Regions from separate parts of the Micromonospora sp. NPDC000316 genome, predicted to be linked through region 1. Evidence: riboswitches for the same ligand, from Rfam matches in the RefSeq annotation. Region 1 holds a riboswitch; each other region holds the start of a gene.
The links. A riboswitch is a leader RNA that binds a small molecule or an ion and turns the genes downstream of it on or off. The one in region 1 is predicted to bind S-adenosylmethionine.
Positions count from the first base shown of each region.

Region 2: it holds a riboswitch for S-adenosylmethionine, as region 1 does, so the genes downstream of both, ACFY2Q_RS07805 (ABC transporter substrate-binding protein) here and ACFY2Q_RS11825 (aminotransferase class V-fold PLP-dependent enzyme) in region 1, are expected to answer to the same signal.
Region 3: it holds a riboswitch for S-adenosylmethionine, as region 1 does, so the genes downstream of both, ACFY2Q_RS17295 (NAD(P)-dependent oxidoreductase) here and ACFY2Q_RS11825 (aminotransferase class V-fold PLP-dependent enzyme) in region 1, are expected to answer to the same signal.

Region 1 is NZ_JBIAZG010000004.1:201,055-206,097, reverse strand. Features, by position in the region: gene ACFY2Q_RS11825 (aminotransferase class V-fold PLP-dependent enzyme) at 1-825, opposite strand, end outside; SAM riboswitch class IV at 872-991, opposite strand; gene ACFY2Q_RS11820 (PrsW family intramembrane metalloprotease) at 1,016-2,497, shown strand; gene ACFY2Q_RS11815 (hypothetical protein) at 2,509-2,676, opposite strand; gene ACFY2Q_RS11810 (GroES family chaperonin) at 2,770-3,108, opposite strand; gene ACFY2Q_RS11805 (AI-2E family transporter) at 3,216-4,568, shown strand; gene ACFY2Q_RS11800 (ATP-dependent DNA helicase) at 4,593-5,043, opposite strand, start outside.
Region 2 is NZ_JBIAZG010000002.1:708,696-713,738, reverse strand. Features, by position in the region: gene corA (magnesium/cobalt transporter CorA) at 1-471, opposite strand, end outside; gene ACFY2Q_RS07810 (amino acid transporter) at 675-2,624, shown strand; SAM riboswitch class IV at 2,697-2,808, shown strand; gene ACFY2Q_RS07805 (ABC transporter substrate-binding protein) at 3,087-3,944, shown strand; gene ACFY2Q_RS07800 (amino acid ABC transporter permease) at 3,990-4,766, shown strand; gene ACFY2Q_RS07795 (amino acid ABC transporter ATP-binding protein) at 4,769-5,043, shown strand, end outside.
Region 3 is NZ_JBIAZG010000007.1:187,829-192,871, reverse strand. Features, by position in the region: gene ACFY2Q_RS17310 (ABC transporter substrate-binding protein) at 1-43, opposite strand, end outside; gene ACFY2Q_RS17305 (nuclear transport factor 2 family protein) at 66-566, opposite strand; gene ACFY2Q_RS17300 (nuclear transport factor 2 family protein) at 563-1,087, opposite strand; gene ACFY2Q_RS17295 (NAD(P)-dependent oxidoreductase) at 1,084-1,773, opposite strand; SAM riboswitch class IV at 1,874-1,984, opposite strand; gene ACFY2Q_RS17290 (LacI family DNA-binding transcriptional regulator) at 2,166-3,206, opposite strand; gene ACFY2Q_RS17285 (cellulose binding domain-containing protein) at 3,739-5,043, shown strand, end outside.

The DNA of each region.
Region 1 (5,043 bases):
GTGCCGTGCCGGGCCGGTCGTCCAGGTCACGTCGTGGGTGGCCGGCCCGACGTGGCTTGTCGCGCCGCCACCGGACAGGTAGGGCGCGGCGGCGTCCAGCCAGTCCGAGCGGCCGATGAGGACGCCCGCGCCGAACGGGGCGTACAGCTTGTGGCCGGAGACGGCCAGGTAGTCCACATCGAGCGTGAGCAGGTCGACGGGGGCGTGCGGGGCGAGTTGCGCGGCGTCGAGGACGATCCGGGCACCGTGCCGGTGGGCCACCCGCGCCAGCTCGGCGACCGGCCACCGCTCCCCTGTCACGTTGCTGGCCCCGGTCACCGCGACAAGCACCGGCAGCGCCGGGTTGCTGTTCCGGCGCAGCTCGGTGAGGGCGGCGGCGAGAGCGCGTACCGCCTCGGCCGGGTCGGTGGGCACCGGCAGCCGGACCGAGCCGCGCGGCCACGGCAGCAGGTTGGCGTGGTGCTCACCGGCGAATGTGACAACCGTCGCGCCGGCCGGCAGGGCCCGAGCCAGCAGGTTGAGCGCATCCGTGGTGTTCCGGGTGAAGATCACGTGATCGTCGGCGCGGGCGCCGAAGAAGTCGCCGACCGTCTGCCGGGCCCGCTCGTAGTCGAGCGTGCAACGGCGCGACAGCGCGCCAGCGCCTCGGTGCACGCTCGCGTACCAGGGCAGCAGTTCGGTCACCGCGTCGGCCGCGGCCCGCGCGCACGGCGCGGTGGCCGCGTAGTCCAGGTTGATTTCGCCGGGTACGCCGAGCACGTCGAGCGGCGCCGCCGAAGCGGGAGCGGCGATCGTGGGCAGCGAGGGTACGAGGGTGACGGGCATGCCGGAGCCTCCGGGGTCAGGGACCCCTGGCGTTAGGCCGGGACGGGGTCCGCGCTTGCCCAGCACGCCGATCGGGCTGGGCCCGGTCATCACCCGGGGCACCCCACCGCGAACTGACGAGGGTTGCCGGCCAGCAAACCGGGGCTTCGCGCTGGCACTCGTGACCTGCCCAGCAGCATAGCGGCTGTGGATGCGCCCGAACCAGCCGGCGTCGGATGGCTACGCTGACCGCATGGCCGACACCCCGCCCGGTGCACCCCTGCCGTCGTCGCCGCCCGCGCCCGCGGCCCCGCCCGCAGGCGAGGCACCCCGGATGCCGCTGCGCCGACTCGGCTGGCGACGATTCCTGGTGCTGGCCGGGGTGGTGCTGCTCATCGCCGCGTGCGCGGTGTTCATGGTCTTCACGCTCGGCCAGTCGCTCGGCGTGCAGGCCCTGCTGGTCGGGGTGGTCGCCGCGATCCTGCCGGTGCCGGTGCTGGTCGCCTGCTTCCTCTGGCTCGACAGGTACGAACCGGAGCCGCTGAAATATCTGATCTTCTGCTTCGCCTGGGGAGCTTTCGTCTCCACGGCGGCCTCGCTCACCGTCAACGAGTTCGCCGCCGGCCGGTTCGCCGACTGGGGGCTGCCCGCCGCGCTCACCGGGGTGCTCGTGGCACCGTTCATCGAGGAGTTGACCAAGGCCCTCGGCCCGATCCTGCTGCTCGTGTTCCGCCGCCGGGAGTGGTCCGGGATCACCGACGGGCTTGTCTACTGCGGGCTCTCCGCGGTCGGCTTCGCCATGGTGGAGAACATCCTCTACCTGGGCGGGTACGGCTACGCGGCAGGCGCCGACCGGTACGGCCCGGCGACCGGCACCCAGCAGGTCATCGCCATCTTCATCGTCCGGATCCTCCTGTTCGGGTTCGCCCATCCGCTCTTCACCTCGATGACCGGTGTGGGGCTGGGCATCGCGGCCCGGACGGCCGACCGTCGGGTCCGGGTGCTCGCCCCCATCGCCGGCCTGCTGCTGGCGATGATCCTGCACGGCACCTGGAACCTGCTGCCCACGCTGACCCAGGCCACCGGCGAAGCAGTGATCATGTTGTACGGCTTCCTCGGCCTGATGGTCCCTGTGTTCTTCGGCATGGTGGGGCTCGCGCTGTGGCTGCGCGCGTGGGAGGGCCGGCTCACCGAGCGGAGACTGCCGGACTACGTGCGGGCAGGCTGGCTGAGCCCACCCGAGGTGGCCGCGCTGAGCAGCCTCGGCCGTCGGCACGCGGCCCGCAGTTGGGCGCGCCGGGTGGCAGGCGACGCCGGTGTCCGGGCGATGCGGGGCTACCAGTTCTCCGCCACCCGGCTGGCGCTGCTGCGCGACGGAACGCTTCGTGGCCTGGACCGCAAGCCCGCCGACCAGGAGCGGACCGCTGCCGAGGAGCGGCAACTGCTGGACGCGATCACCGCGTACCGGTCGTTCTTCGTGGGTCGGGACCCGCAGGCTCCGGTGGGGGTCTGGGACGGTAGCCGATACCACCTGCGCTTCCCGGACGGTACGCAGCGGCCGGTGGCCGCACCCGACGAGCCGGTGGTGCCGATTCCGGTGGTGCTGGCCCCGCCGCCGCCCCCGATGGGCTATCCGCCGCCCGGCTGGCACGGCGCGCGTCCCGTGGCGCCCTGGCCGCCCGGTCGTCCCTGACGGCTGGGGGTTCAGGTCATCAGGGTGGTGAGGAAGTCACCGAGCCCCTGGGCCATCGCCACGAGCATCGCCCCGATCGCCTTGAACAGCTGCGCGGCGCCGTCCGGTCGGAACGCCATGAAGTAGATCAGGAACGCGACACTGCCCCAGGTCAGCAGCTTCTTCACGAATACCGGCATCGTCCCTCCCCAGGGCAACGGTCGCCGGCTGGCTTCCCGCCGTGCGGCCGGGCAAACGGCACGCGCCGCCGCAGGTGACCCGGGAGGTGCGTCCTAGAGGTAGAGGCCCGTGGAGTTGTTCTCGATCCGCTCGGCCGCCACGGCGTGCACATCGCGCTCCCGCAGCAGCACGTACCCGCGGCCGTGCAGCTCGACCTCGGACCGGTCGTCGGGGTCGAACAGCACCCGGTCGCCGGAGACGATGGCGCGGACGTTGGGCCCCACGCCGACGGCGGTGGCCCACGCGAGGCGCTTGCCGACCGCTGCGGTCGCCGGGATGACGATGCCGGCGGTGGAGCGCCGCTCGCCCTCGCTGCCGTCCATCCGCACCAGCACGCGGTCGTGCAGCAGGCGGATCGGCAGGCCGGAGTCGAAATCCTGGTCGGCGGTCACGGGGAGACGCTACCGTGTCGCCGGTGGCCGGCTGCCGGTGGTTACGCCCGAGGTGGATGGGGCACTGTGTGGCGGAACTGCCCTAGTGTGTCGGGAACGGATGTGCGCTGTCCGGCCTGTCGCCGCGGGGGCGGATTGGTTCTTTCTGCCAGGAGGTGCGCTTGAGCCGCTTCGAGCCGGTACGCGGGCGGCTGCGCCGTGCCTACCAGTCGACCCGGGAGTCGGTACGCACCGGCCAGCAGAAGCCGAGTGACTCGCCGGAGACGCCCGGCCTCGCCTCGCCCGCCGTGCCGGGGCCCCCCGCCCCGCCGACCGCCACTGTCATCGGCGCGGAGCCTCCGGTGGATCTGCACACGTCGACGTCCAGTCGGGACGACGCCGATGTGCCGCACGGGCTGCGGATCGCAGCCGCCTGGTGCTGGCGGCTGATCGTGATCGGGGTGGTGGCCTGGGCGCTGCTCCGGATCGTCGGCACGGTCAAGATCGTGATCATCCCGTTGGCCATCGCGCTGCTGCTGTCGGCGCTGCTCGCGCCGGCCGTTGGTTGGCTACTGCGGGCCCGGCTGCCCCGGTCGCTGGCCACGGCGGTGGTGCTCGTCGGCGGCCTGGCGAGTGTCATCGGCACGCTGACCCTTGTGGTCAACGAGTTCATCCAGGGTGTGCCGGAGTTGAGCGCGAAGTCCTCCGAGGGCGTCCGGCAGATCCAGAACTGGCTGAAGACCGGCCCGCTGCACGTGTCCGACGGGCAACTCGACCGCTACATCGCCGAGGCGCAGGGCTGGATCAACGACAACACCTCGAAGTTCACAAGCGGCGCGCTGAGCACTGCCGCGACGCTCGCGGAGGTGCTGACCGGCACGCTGCTGGTGCTCTTCGCCACGTTCTTCTTCCTGCGCGACGGCAGCCGGATCTGGCGTTTCCTCGTCCGGCTGCTGCCGGTGGCCGCCCGGTGGAAGGTCGACGACGCCGGGCGGGCCTCCTGGCAGACCCTTGTCGCGTACGTCCGCGCGACAGTGCTCGTGGCGTTCATCGACGCGGTCGGCATCGGCATCTTCCTCGTCATCTTCGACATCCCGTTCGCGTTCCCGCTGGCGGCGCTCGTGTTCCTCGGCGCGTTCATCCCCATCGTCGGTGCCGCGCTCTCCGGCGTTGTGGCGGTGCTGGTGGCGCTTGTCGACAGCGGGCCGGTAACCGCGCTGATCATCCTGGGTGTGGTGATCGGCGTACAGCAGGTGGAGGGGCACGTGCTCCAGCCGATAATCATGGGCCGGGCGGTGGCCATCCACCCGCTCGCGGTGATCATCGGTATCGCGGCTGGCGTGGTGCTGGCCGGCATCACCGGCGCGCTGGTCTCGGTGCCTCTGATCGCCGTGTTGAACACGGCGGTGCGCCGACTGGCGGCCCGCACGGTGCCGGACACCCCACCGGACGCCGTGGTCGTCGCCGCGCAAGCCCCCTGACACGCCCCGGACGGGAGACAGGGCTCAGGAGCCGGCTAGGCGTTCCAGAGCCCCTCGGGCGACCTCGGGGCGGGTCGTGTACCAGAACGGCGGCAGGGAGCGACGCAGGAACGGCCCGTACCCCCGGGCTGTCTCCAGCCGGGAGTCGAGCACCGCGACGACCCCCCGGTCGCCCGTCGCCCGGATCAGCCGGCCCACCCCCTGCGCCAGCCGGACCGCCGCGATCGGCACGCTCACCGCGGCGAAGCCGGAGCCGCCGCCCGCGTCCACGGCTGCGGCGCGGGCCGCCGCCAGTGGCTCGTCGGGTCGGGGGAAGGGCAGCCGGTCGATGACGACGAGCTGGCAGGCGTCACCCGGCACGTCCACACCCTGCCAGAGCGACATCACCCCGAACAGGCAGCTGGAGCGCTCCTCGCGGAACCGGCGGACCAGCAGCGGCAACGCCTCTTCGCCCTGCAACAGCACCGGCAGGTCG
Region 2 (5,043 bases), on a different contig from region 1:
GGGGGCCTCGCCGTGGCGGACCGTGACCACGAAGCCCGGCCCGATGAACAGGTGCAGCTCGGAGAACTCGACCTCCTCCCGCATGTCGTCGTAGCGGGCGGCGCGCAGCACCACGAACAGGGTGTTCCCATAACGTTCCAGCTTGGGCCGCTGGTGGGCGTTGATCGCGTCCTCCACCGCCAGGTCGTGCAGGCGGAACTCCCGGGCCAGCGAGGTGATCTGGTCGATGTCGGGTCGGTACAACCCGATCCAGGCCATCGCGTCGTCCTGCTCCTGAAGGCAGCGGTACGTCTCCGCGAGGCCGTTCGGCGAGGCGAAGCGGTGGCCCCTGATGTAGACAGCGCTGTCCACCAGCCCGCCGGCCGGTATGGGGGCCGGTTCCCCCGCGGGCGGGACGCCGACGCGGGTCTCGTACTCGTCGAGCTGGCGGCCGAAGCCACCACCCGGGCGGAACCGACGGCCGCCGACCATGGCCCGCTCCCCTTTCCCGGTGTCGCCCGTCCGGCGGCCTGCCTGCCGTGGGGGCGCTGCTTTCCCCCGGCCTCCGGCCCGAAACCCTCCGACACGCGCTCGCAGGTGGCCACGACGGGCGGGTTTCCGCGCACGGCGGACGGGTGCCGGCCTGCCGGCGGATACTCGCGGTGACCATGGGCGGGACGACGGGGGTAGCGCCGATGGAGGTCGACAGGCGCGCCGGTCGGCGGACCGACCGGCTGCGGCGCTGGCTGCTCGCCGACGCGTCGGAGCGGCAGGTGCCGCAGGGCCTGCATGTCCGCCAAGCGCAGCAGCGGCACCACCCGTGGTGGAAGGTGATGTGCCTGACCGGCGTCGACTACTTCTCGACGCTCGGCTACCAGCCGGGCATCGCGGCGCTCGCCGCCGGGGCGCTGTCGCCGGTGGCGACACTGGTGCTGGTGTTGGTGACGTTGCTCGGCGCGCTGCCTGTCTATCGGCGGGTGGCGGCGGAGAGCCCGCACGGTGAGGGCTCGATCGCGATGCTGGTACGCCTGCTCAGCTACTGGCCGGGCAAGCTGTTCGTGTTGGTGCTGCTCGGTTTCGCGGCCACCGACTTCATCATCACCATCACCCTGTCCGCGGCCGACGCGACAGCGCACCTCGACGAGAACCCCTTCTGGCCCAGTGGCCTCAAGGGCCACGAGGTGCTGCTCACGTTGCTGCTCGTGGCGTTGCTCGGCGCGGTGTTCCTCAAGGGATTCGGCGAGGCCATTGGGATCGCCGTCGTCCTGGTCGCGGTCTACCTGACGTTGAACGCGGTGGTGATCGTCGACGCGCTGTGGCGGGTGGTGACCCATCCGAGCGCGGTCGGGGACTGGACGAGCACGCTGACCACCGGGCACGGCGATCCGCTGATGGTCGTCGCGCTGTCGCTGCTGGTGTTCCCGAAGCTGGCGCTGGGCCTGTCCGGCTTCGAGACGGGCGTGGCGGTGATGCCGCACATCCGGGGGGACCGCCAAGATTCGGAGGATCGGCCGCTGGGTCGGATCCGGGGCGCGCGTCGGTTGCTCACCACCGCCGCCGCCACCATGAGCGTCTTTCTGATCACCAGCAGCGTGACCACCACAGTGCTGATCCCGCCCGAGGCGTTCCAGCCGGGCGGTCCGGCGAACGGGCGGGCGCTGTCCTATCTGGCACACCAGCACCTCGGCCAGGTGTTCGGCACGGCGTACGACCTGTCGACAATCGGGATCCTCTGGTTCGCGGGCGCCTCGGCGATGGCCGGCCTGCTCAACCTGGTCCCCCGCTACCTGCCCCGGTACGGCATGGCGCCGACCTGGGCCCGGGCGATCCGGCCGCTGGTGCTGGTGTTCACCGGGGTGGCGTTCCTGATCACGATCGTCTTCCGGGCAAGCGTCGATGCGCAGGGCGGCGCGTACGCCACGGGGGTCCTTGTGTTGATCACCTCGGCGTCGACGGCGGTGACCCTCGCGGCGCGACGGCGCCGGCAGCGCGGGCGCATGATCGCGTTCGGGATCATCGCTGTGGTGTTCGTCTACACCACTGCGGCGAACGTGGTGCAACGTCCCGACGGCGTGAAGATCGCCGCCTGCTTCATCGGCGCGATGATCCTGGTGTCGGCGCTGTCGCGGCTGATGCGGGCCTTCGAACTGCGGATCGACCGGGTCGATTTCGACCCGGACGCGGCGGCGTTCGTGGCCGAGCGCAGCGGGCGACGGATCCGCCTCATCGCGCACGAACCGGCGCGACGCGACCTGACCGAATACCGCGACAAGCTGGCGCAGACCATGGCGGACAACGACTTCCCCGACGACAGTGACGTCATATTCGTCGAGGTCCACGTCACCGACCCGTCGGATTTCGAGACCGGGCTGCTGGTGCGCGGCAGCGTGGCGCACGACCGGTTCCCGGTGCTCAGCCTGGCCAGCTCGTCGGTGCCCAACGCGCTGGCCGCCCTGCTCCTGGAGATCCGCGACCGCAGCGGACGACGCCCGCACATCTACTTCGAGTGGACCGAGGGTGGCCCGGCCCGCAACGTCCTGCGGTACCTGGCTTTCGGGCAGGGCGAGATCGCCTCGGTCACCCGGGAGATCCTGCGCCGCCAGGAGCCCGACCAGACCCGCCGGCCGCACGTGCACGCCGGCTGACCAGGCGACGGACGGTGAGCATGGTCATATCGGCTGGACGATCGGCCGGGCTCTGCTGCTAGCCTCGGCGCAGGTCATGAGTGCCAGCGCGAAGCCCCGGCTCGCTGGCCGGCAACCCTCCTCCGCGGTGGGGTGCCCCGGGTGAAGACCAGGCACCGGCAGCACGCCGGTGCAAGCGTGGCCTGGCACCCAGGTCAGCACAGACCCGGGAGACCTGATGCACATCCTCAGCACCGATCCACCCGCCCTCGGCGCGCACGTCCGCGCCGGTCGACCCTCGCCGGCACTGATTCGGCGGCGGCACGTGGACATGATGCGAGTGTGCAGCGCCGCCTGTCGCGGCCGCGCAGCGCACTAGCGCACGCCCTCTTTCCACGAACCACACAAGCGGTACGCCCTCATCGGGCGCACCGTCGGCGGCGCACGCCCATGGCCGCCAGACGCGACCCCTCGGAGACACTCATGCGATTCCTTCCTGCCCTGACCCGTGCCGCCGCCGTCGGCGTCGCCGCCATCCTGGCCGCGACCGCGCTCACCGCCTGCGGCTCCGACGATTCGTCGTCCGACGCCGACAGCAACCCGTACGGGCTGATCCAGGCCGGCGTGCTGCGCGCCGGCACGCTGTCGGACGCGCCGCCGAACGTGTACCTCAAGGACGGCAAGTTCACAGGCTTCGACAACGACCTGCTCACGGCGGTCGCCGACAAGATCGGCCTGAAGGTCGAGTTCGTCGGCACCGACTTCTCCGCGCTGTTGTCCCAGGTCAACAACCGCAAGTTCGACGTCGGCAGCTCCTCGATCACCATCACCGAGGCGCGGAAGAAGAACGTCGACTTCGGCAACGGCTACGACTTCAGCTACTTCGGCCTGGACGTTCCGGCCGGTTCGTCGATCACCGGCTTCGACCAGCTCGCCGGCAAGCGGGTCGTCGTGGTGCAGGGCACCGTCCAGGACGACTACGCCACCGCACAGAAGCTCGACCCGGTGCGGGTGCCGGACTACAACGGTGCGATCAACCAGCTCAAGGCGGGCACCGCCGACGCGTGGATCGCCCCGGCGGAGATCGGCGACAAGTTGGCGGCCGACAGCAACGGCAAGATCACGGTGGCGGCCAAGCAGCTCAGCAACGCCCCTACCGCGTACGCCGTGGCCAAGGGCAACGACAAGCTGCGCGAGGCGCTGAACAAGGGCCTCGACGAGGTCATCGCGGACGGCACGTGGAGCCGGTTGCAGTTGCAGTACTACCCGGGCCGGCCGGTCCCGGAGGACTTCAAGCCAGGCAGCGGCACGGTGGCAGTGCCGTCGCCGGCCGTGTCCTGACGACGTACCGGTGACGAGCGAGCAGGGCGGTAGGAGAGGCGACCGATGGATCCGTTGAGCACCCTGTGGGAGACGTTCTTCGACTGGGACGCCATGCGCGAGGCACTGCCCGACATGCTGACGGTCGGGCTGCCCAACACGCTGATCCTCGCGGTCTCCGCCGCCCTGCTCGGCTCGGTGCTGGGCCTGCTGCTCGCCGTCGCCGGCATTTCCCGCAGCCGGTGGCTGCGCTGGCCGGCGCGGGTCTACACCGACGTGTTCCGAGGGCTGCCGGCGGCGGCGACGATCCTGCTGATCGGCGTCGGGCTGGCCCCGCTGGGCATGCAGGTCTGGGGACCCGATCCGTACCCGCTCGGCATTCTGGCGTTGTCGCTGATCGCGTCCGCGTACATCGGTGAGATCTTCCGCTCGGGCATCCAGTCGGTGGAGGCCGCCCAACTGGAGGGCGCGCGGGCTCTCGGCTTCTCCTGGGCCGACTCGATGCGGCTGGTGATCATCCCGCAGGGCATCCGGCGGGTGCTGCCGGCCTGGGTGAATCAGCTCATCGCGCTGATCAAGGACTCCAGCCTTGTCTACTTCCTCGGGCTGGTGGCCAGCCAGCGGGAGCTGTTCCGGATCGGGCAGGACTACGCGGCAAACACCGGCAACCAGTCCGCGCTGCTGCTCGCGGGGCTCTTCTACCTCGCGTTGACAGTCCCGCTGACACACATCGTCAACTGGATCGACAGGCGCCTGCGCCACGGCCGGCCGGCGACCGCGCCGCCGGACGACGACGAGGACGAGTCGGCGCTGGCCGGCAGCACGGAAGGAGACCGGCGATGAGCATCGTGACGACCACATCGGTAAGCCTCGACGCGCGGGACGTCCACCTCGCCTTCGGGCCCAACCGGGTGCTGCGCGGCGTCGACCTGAGCGTGCCGCGCGGTGCGGCGGCCTGCGTGATCGGGCCCTCCGGCTCGGGCAAGTCCACTCTGCTGCGTACGCTCAACCGGCTGATCGAGCCCGACCGCGGCGACGTGCTGCTGGACGGGCGCAGCGTGCTCGGCGACGACCCGGACGCGCTGCGGCAGCGGGTGGGCATGGTCTTCCAACAGTTCAA
Region 3 (5,043 bases), on a different contig from region 1:
CACCGAGGCGCAGTCGACCGGAGCGAGAGGTGCGGAAAGACATGGGTGGTTCTCCTCAGTAACTGCTACAGCCAGCGGAAGGCGCTCGTGCGCCGGATCGTCTCGATCAGCTCCGGGGCGTACGTGACGGTGTCGATCTCGACGTTCTTCTGCGAGATCACCCGGTGCTTGATGCGCCAGCCGGCGGTGGTGCGGACAAAGTCGTCGACGTACAGGCTGTTGGCCTGGGTTCTGCTGAGCACACCCTCGGTGTCGGTGGTCTGCAGCGTGATCGAGGCGAGCTCGCTGATGGTGCGTGCCGTGTCGCCGTGGATCCTGAACAGCGTGTTGCTTATGGAGTGCTGGCCGGAGAGGCGGGTGGGGGTGAACCGCTCCACGAGGAACGCGCGGAACGCGGCAGGGCTCAGCGTGCCGTCGAGCCCACTGCCGGGCAGTTCCATTACCGCGTCGTCGGTGAAGACGGCGTCGAGCAGGTGCCACTCCTGCTGGTCCTGGGCCTGGCAGTAGGCGACGAGCACATCGGTGATCTCGGCCCGGTCGATGAGTTCCTGGACGTCGACGCTCATGCCGTCGCACTCCTCAGACGATGGGTCCACGGGGTCGTGGAGGTGGTGCGGAACGCCTCAGCCAACGGGCCGGCGTACGTCTGCCGCCGCTCCTCGAAGCTCTTGAGCGCCAGCACCCGCCGGGTGATCCGCCAGCCGTCCGGCGTGCGGACCAGGTCGTCGACATAGAGGCCCGCAGCGTGCAGACAGGCCACAAGGGTCGGCTGATCCCGGACCCGTTCGAGCGTCGTGGCGAGGAACTCGGTGACCGTGTGCGCGGTGTCGCCGTCGATCCGGAAGATCGTGTTGCTCAGCACGTGCTGGCCCGAGAGCCGGATGTCGTCGAACGCGTCGACAAGTTCGTCGCGGAATCTCTCCGGCGAGCGCGGGCCGGTGCCGTCGATAAGCGCGTCCACAGTCGCGTCAGTGGCGAACGCGCTGCGATAGAGATCCCAGTCGCGCTGGTCGACGCCCTGCGCGTACGCGTTGAGCGCGTCGGTGATGCCGGCCCGGTCGGCCAGTGCCGCCGGCGTGAGACTCATGACGGCGATCCGGGCCCGGCTTCGCCGGTCAGCGGCTCGGTGATGGTCAGGATCTTGCCGACGTGCTTCGGTTCGGTGATCTCGGAGAGCGTGAACGCGGCGAGGTCGGTGTAGGTGACCTTCGAGGTGTCGTCAAGCACGATCTTCTCGTGGACCCCGTACGGCTGCCCGGCCGGACCGTCGTAGATCAGCGGGTTGCGGATCACGGTCCAGTCGACGGGCGCGTCACTGGCGGCGATGAACGCCTCCATGTCGTCCTTGTCGGCGACCCGGTTGCCCACCAGTTCGCGCAGCGCCACCACGTACGGCGAACCGTCGTTGCTGCTGCCGGCGCCGTGCGTGCTCATCAGCACGATGCGCTGTACTCCCGCGTCCGGCATCTGCGCGAACAGGTGCCTGGTGGAGGCCGTGCAGACGTCCACCACTTCGCTGTCGTCGACCTCGGCCCGGGTGCTGCCCGCGGCGGGTCGTCCCAGGCTGCTCACGACGGCGTCCTGCCCCTCGATGACAGCCGCGATGTGGTCCGCGTTGCGGGCGTCGCCCACGACGATCCGCAGCGCCTCGTGCCGAATCGGCAGCGCCTCGGGGCGGCGTGCCAGGGCGACGACGGAATGTCCTCCGGCGAGGGCCTGCCGAATGATCTCCTGGCCAGTCTTGCCGGTGGCACCGAATACAGCGATCTTCACAATTGTTCCTTCCTGCCAGGACAACGCGAACCGGCAGGAAATCTCGCTCAATGGAGGTAGACCGCTGGCGCGGGCATGTTTCCAAGCCGGGACCCGCGAAGGTCCGCTATTGCGCCTGCGGAAGCAGGCGCCTGGTCATCACCCGGGGCACCCCATCGCGGACGAGGGTTGCCTGCCAGCGAGCCGGGGCTTGGCGCTGGCCATCTGGACCTAGCCCAGACCATAACCAGGCCCGCGCCGAACAGGTAACACGCAAATCCCATCTGTGATGTAGGTAATTCCGCCGCCGGTGACTTCCACTGCCTTCACCTGCTTGGCCCTCGAATCGCCTGTTCAGGTGCCGGATGTCCGAACCGGCCGCCGTCGCGGGGCATCTCCTCGCGCGACAGGGATCAATGGGTGGGAGGCGGCGCGGTGCTGCCACGCACGACGAGGGTCGTGCCGAGTTCGTATCGTTCCTGGGCCAGGCGACCGCCGTCGGCAAGGGCCAGTGCGAGCCGAGCCGCGGTGGCACCGATCTCACCGAACGGCTGTCGCACAGTGGTGAGGGGCGGTGTCAGCCATGCCGCCTGGTCGATGTCATCGAAGCCGATGACGCTGAGGTCCTCCGGAATCCGCAGGCGTGACGCCCGCGCCGCGGCGTAGACGCCAAGCGCCTGGAGGTCGTTGCCGCAGACGACGGCTGTCGGCGGGGCGGAGTGGGCGAGCAACTGGGCGCCGAGTTCACGGCCGTCGTCGAAGCTGAAGACACCGCGCCGTTCGAGGGTTTCGTCCAACGGGACGTCGGCGTAGTCCAGCGCGGCCCGGAAGCCGTCCAGGCGAGCCCGCGCGGCCAGGTCGTCGACCGGTCCGGTGATCACACCGATCCGCCGGTGGCCGAGGTCGAGAAGGTGTCGAGTGGCGGCGAGGGCACCACTCCAGTTGGTTGCCCCGACAGCGGGCGTGGGGGACAGGTCAACGGTCGGATCGATGGCGACAAGCGGTATGCCGGCGGCGGTCAATCGCTTCCCGTGATCGGCGGTGACCAGGGAGAACGCGGTGATGACCGCTGTCGGCTGGCGCAGGAGCAGGGGCTCCACCCACTGCTGGCCCGCCAGTATGCGTCGTCGGACATCGGTGAAGCCGACTGTGCAGTCCCTCGTGCCGGCGACCTCCTGGACACCGCGCAGGATCTCCATGGCGATCGAGGGCAGCATCTGGTGAAAGACGACCTCGATGCAGAGGGACGCACCGCTGGACTGTCGTCGGCGGTAGCCGTGGTCGCGCAGCAGCGCCTCCACCCGTTGCCGGGTCTGCTCGCCGACACCACCTCGGCCGTTGAGAACCTTGGAGACCGTGGGCGGGGAGACCCCGGCGAGTTCGGCGATCGTGGCGATGGGCAGGTCACCGCGCCAGGGCTTGCGGGCATGGCGTCCTTGACCTTCCTCGATCACGAGAGGAATTCTACGGGCGGACCACGGAATGCTCGGCCAGCCGCGTACCGCCTGACCTTAGGAAATGTTCACGACAACATTTCGTGCCCGCGCGTTCCGACGTAAGCCGACGCGGATATCGAGCGGGGTCGGCAGATCCGATGTGGTGCGGGGCCGCATCCGAGCTGGTCAATGGCGTAGTTTCGCGCCGGGCGGGCTGCTGATCCTCGCCCGAGGGGTGCCGGAGCGAGCGTGGTCGAGGGTGTCGACCGGCATGCGCCTCGGGCCAAACTTTCGCGAAACCTCTTGGTCACGTCTTGACGAGTGATATCGCCATCCACGACAGTCGATGTGGGCACAGCTGGCGCGCCGTCCGGGAGCTCGGGCGCCAGCGAGACGTCGATGAGTTCGCTGCTGGGTGCGACGGGCCGCACATGTTAGCGCTAACGACGATCTGGTCAGCTCACCTGGCCACGACATCGATTCCCCGGCGGCAATGGATCGCTGCCGGGGAGCCGTACGGGTCGCGGCCAAACACCCAGGAGAGATGTCGATGAGAAGATCGAGAAAGACAAACGCGGCCCTGATGTCCGCCGGTGCCGTTCTGTTGGCCTCGACGGCGGTCGCCGTGGCGATGCCGGCCGGGGCCGCGGCCGCCGGCTGTTCGGTGAACTACAGCGTGTCGTCACAGTGGCAGGACGGCTTCGGGGCCAACGTCACCATCACGAATCTCGGTGACCCGATCACGAGTTGGGCGTTGACCTGGTCCTATGGTGCCGGGCAGACCGTCACGCAGGCGTGGAACGCGACGGTGACCCAGAGCGGTGCGGCGGTCACCGCGAGAAACGTCAGCTACAACGGGGGCATCGCGACCAACGGCACGACCTCGTTCGGTTTCAACGGCTCGTGGACCGGCAGCAACCCGGCTCCGACCAGCTTCGCGCTGAACGGGGTGGCCTGCACCGGCGGCACGGCACCGACGACTTCGCCGCCGCCCACGTCACCACCGCCGACCACGCCGCCGCCGACGACCCCGCCCCCCACGACCCCACCGCCGAACGGGCCGGCGGACATCACTGTCAACAATGCCACCAGATACCAGACCGTCGACGGGTTCGGGGCCGCGCAGTCGATCTGGGGTAGCGCGTGGTCGACGGCCGAGACGCAGACGCTTGTCGGGATGGGCCCCAACCAGTTGGGGCTGTCGATCGTGCGTACCGGCCTCTCGCCGGTGTCCAGTGAGTGGGCGACGCACGTGAACTCGCTGAAGACAGCGAAGGCGTCGGGGTCGAACGTGAAGATCCTCGCGTCGCCGTGGACGGCGCCGGCGGCGTGGAAGACCAACAACAGTCGGGTCAACGGCGGCAAGTTGAGGACCGACTACTACGACGACTACGCCAACCATCTGAACAGCTACGTGCAGTACATGCGTGGTCAGGGCGTGACCATCGACGTGACCTCGGTGCAGAACGAGCCGGACTGGCACCCGGACTACGACTCGATGGACTGGAGCGGCACCGAGCTGCGCACATTCGTCCGCGACCAGGGCGCCAGGGTGCAGAACACCAAGCTGATGGTCGCCGAGGCCGTGAACCTGAACTACAACTTCACCGATCCGACCCTCAACGACGCGTCCGCCCGCAACAACATCGGCTACATCGGCGGGCATCTGTACGGCACCGAAGACTCGGGCCGGCTGCGGCCATACTCCCTGGCCGAGCAGCACAACAAGCCGGTATGGATGACCGAGTGGAACCTGCACGCCGCAGACGGTGGCGGCTCCAACATCTGGGGCAACCCCGCCAACGCGGCGGTCTGGAACGAGACGCTCGACGACATCATGCGCACGGTGCACAAG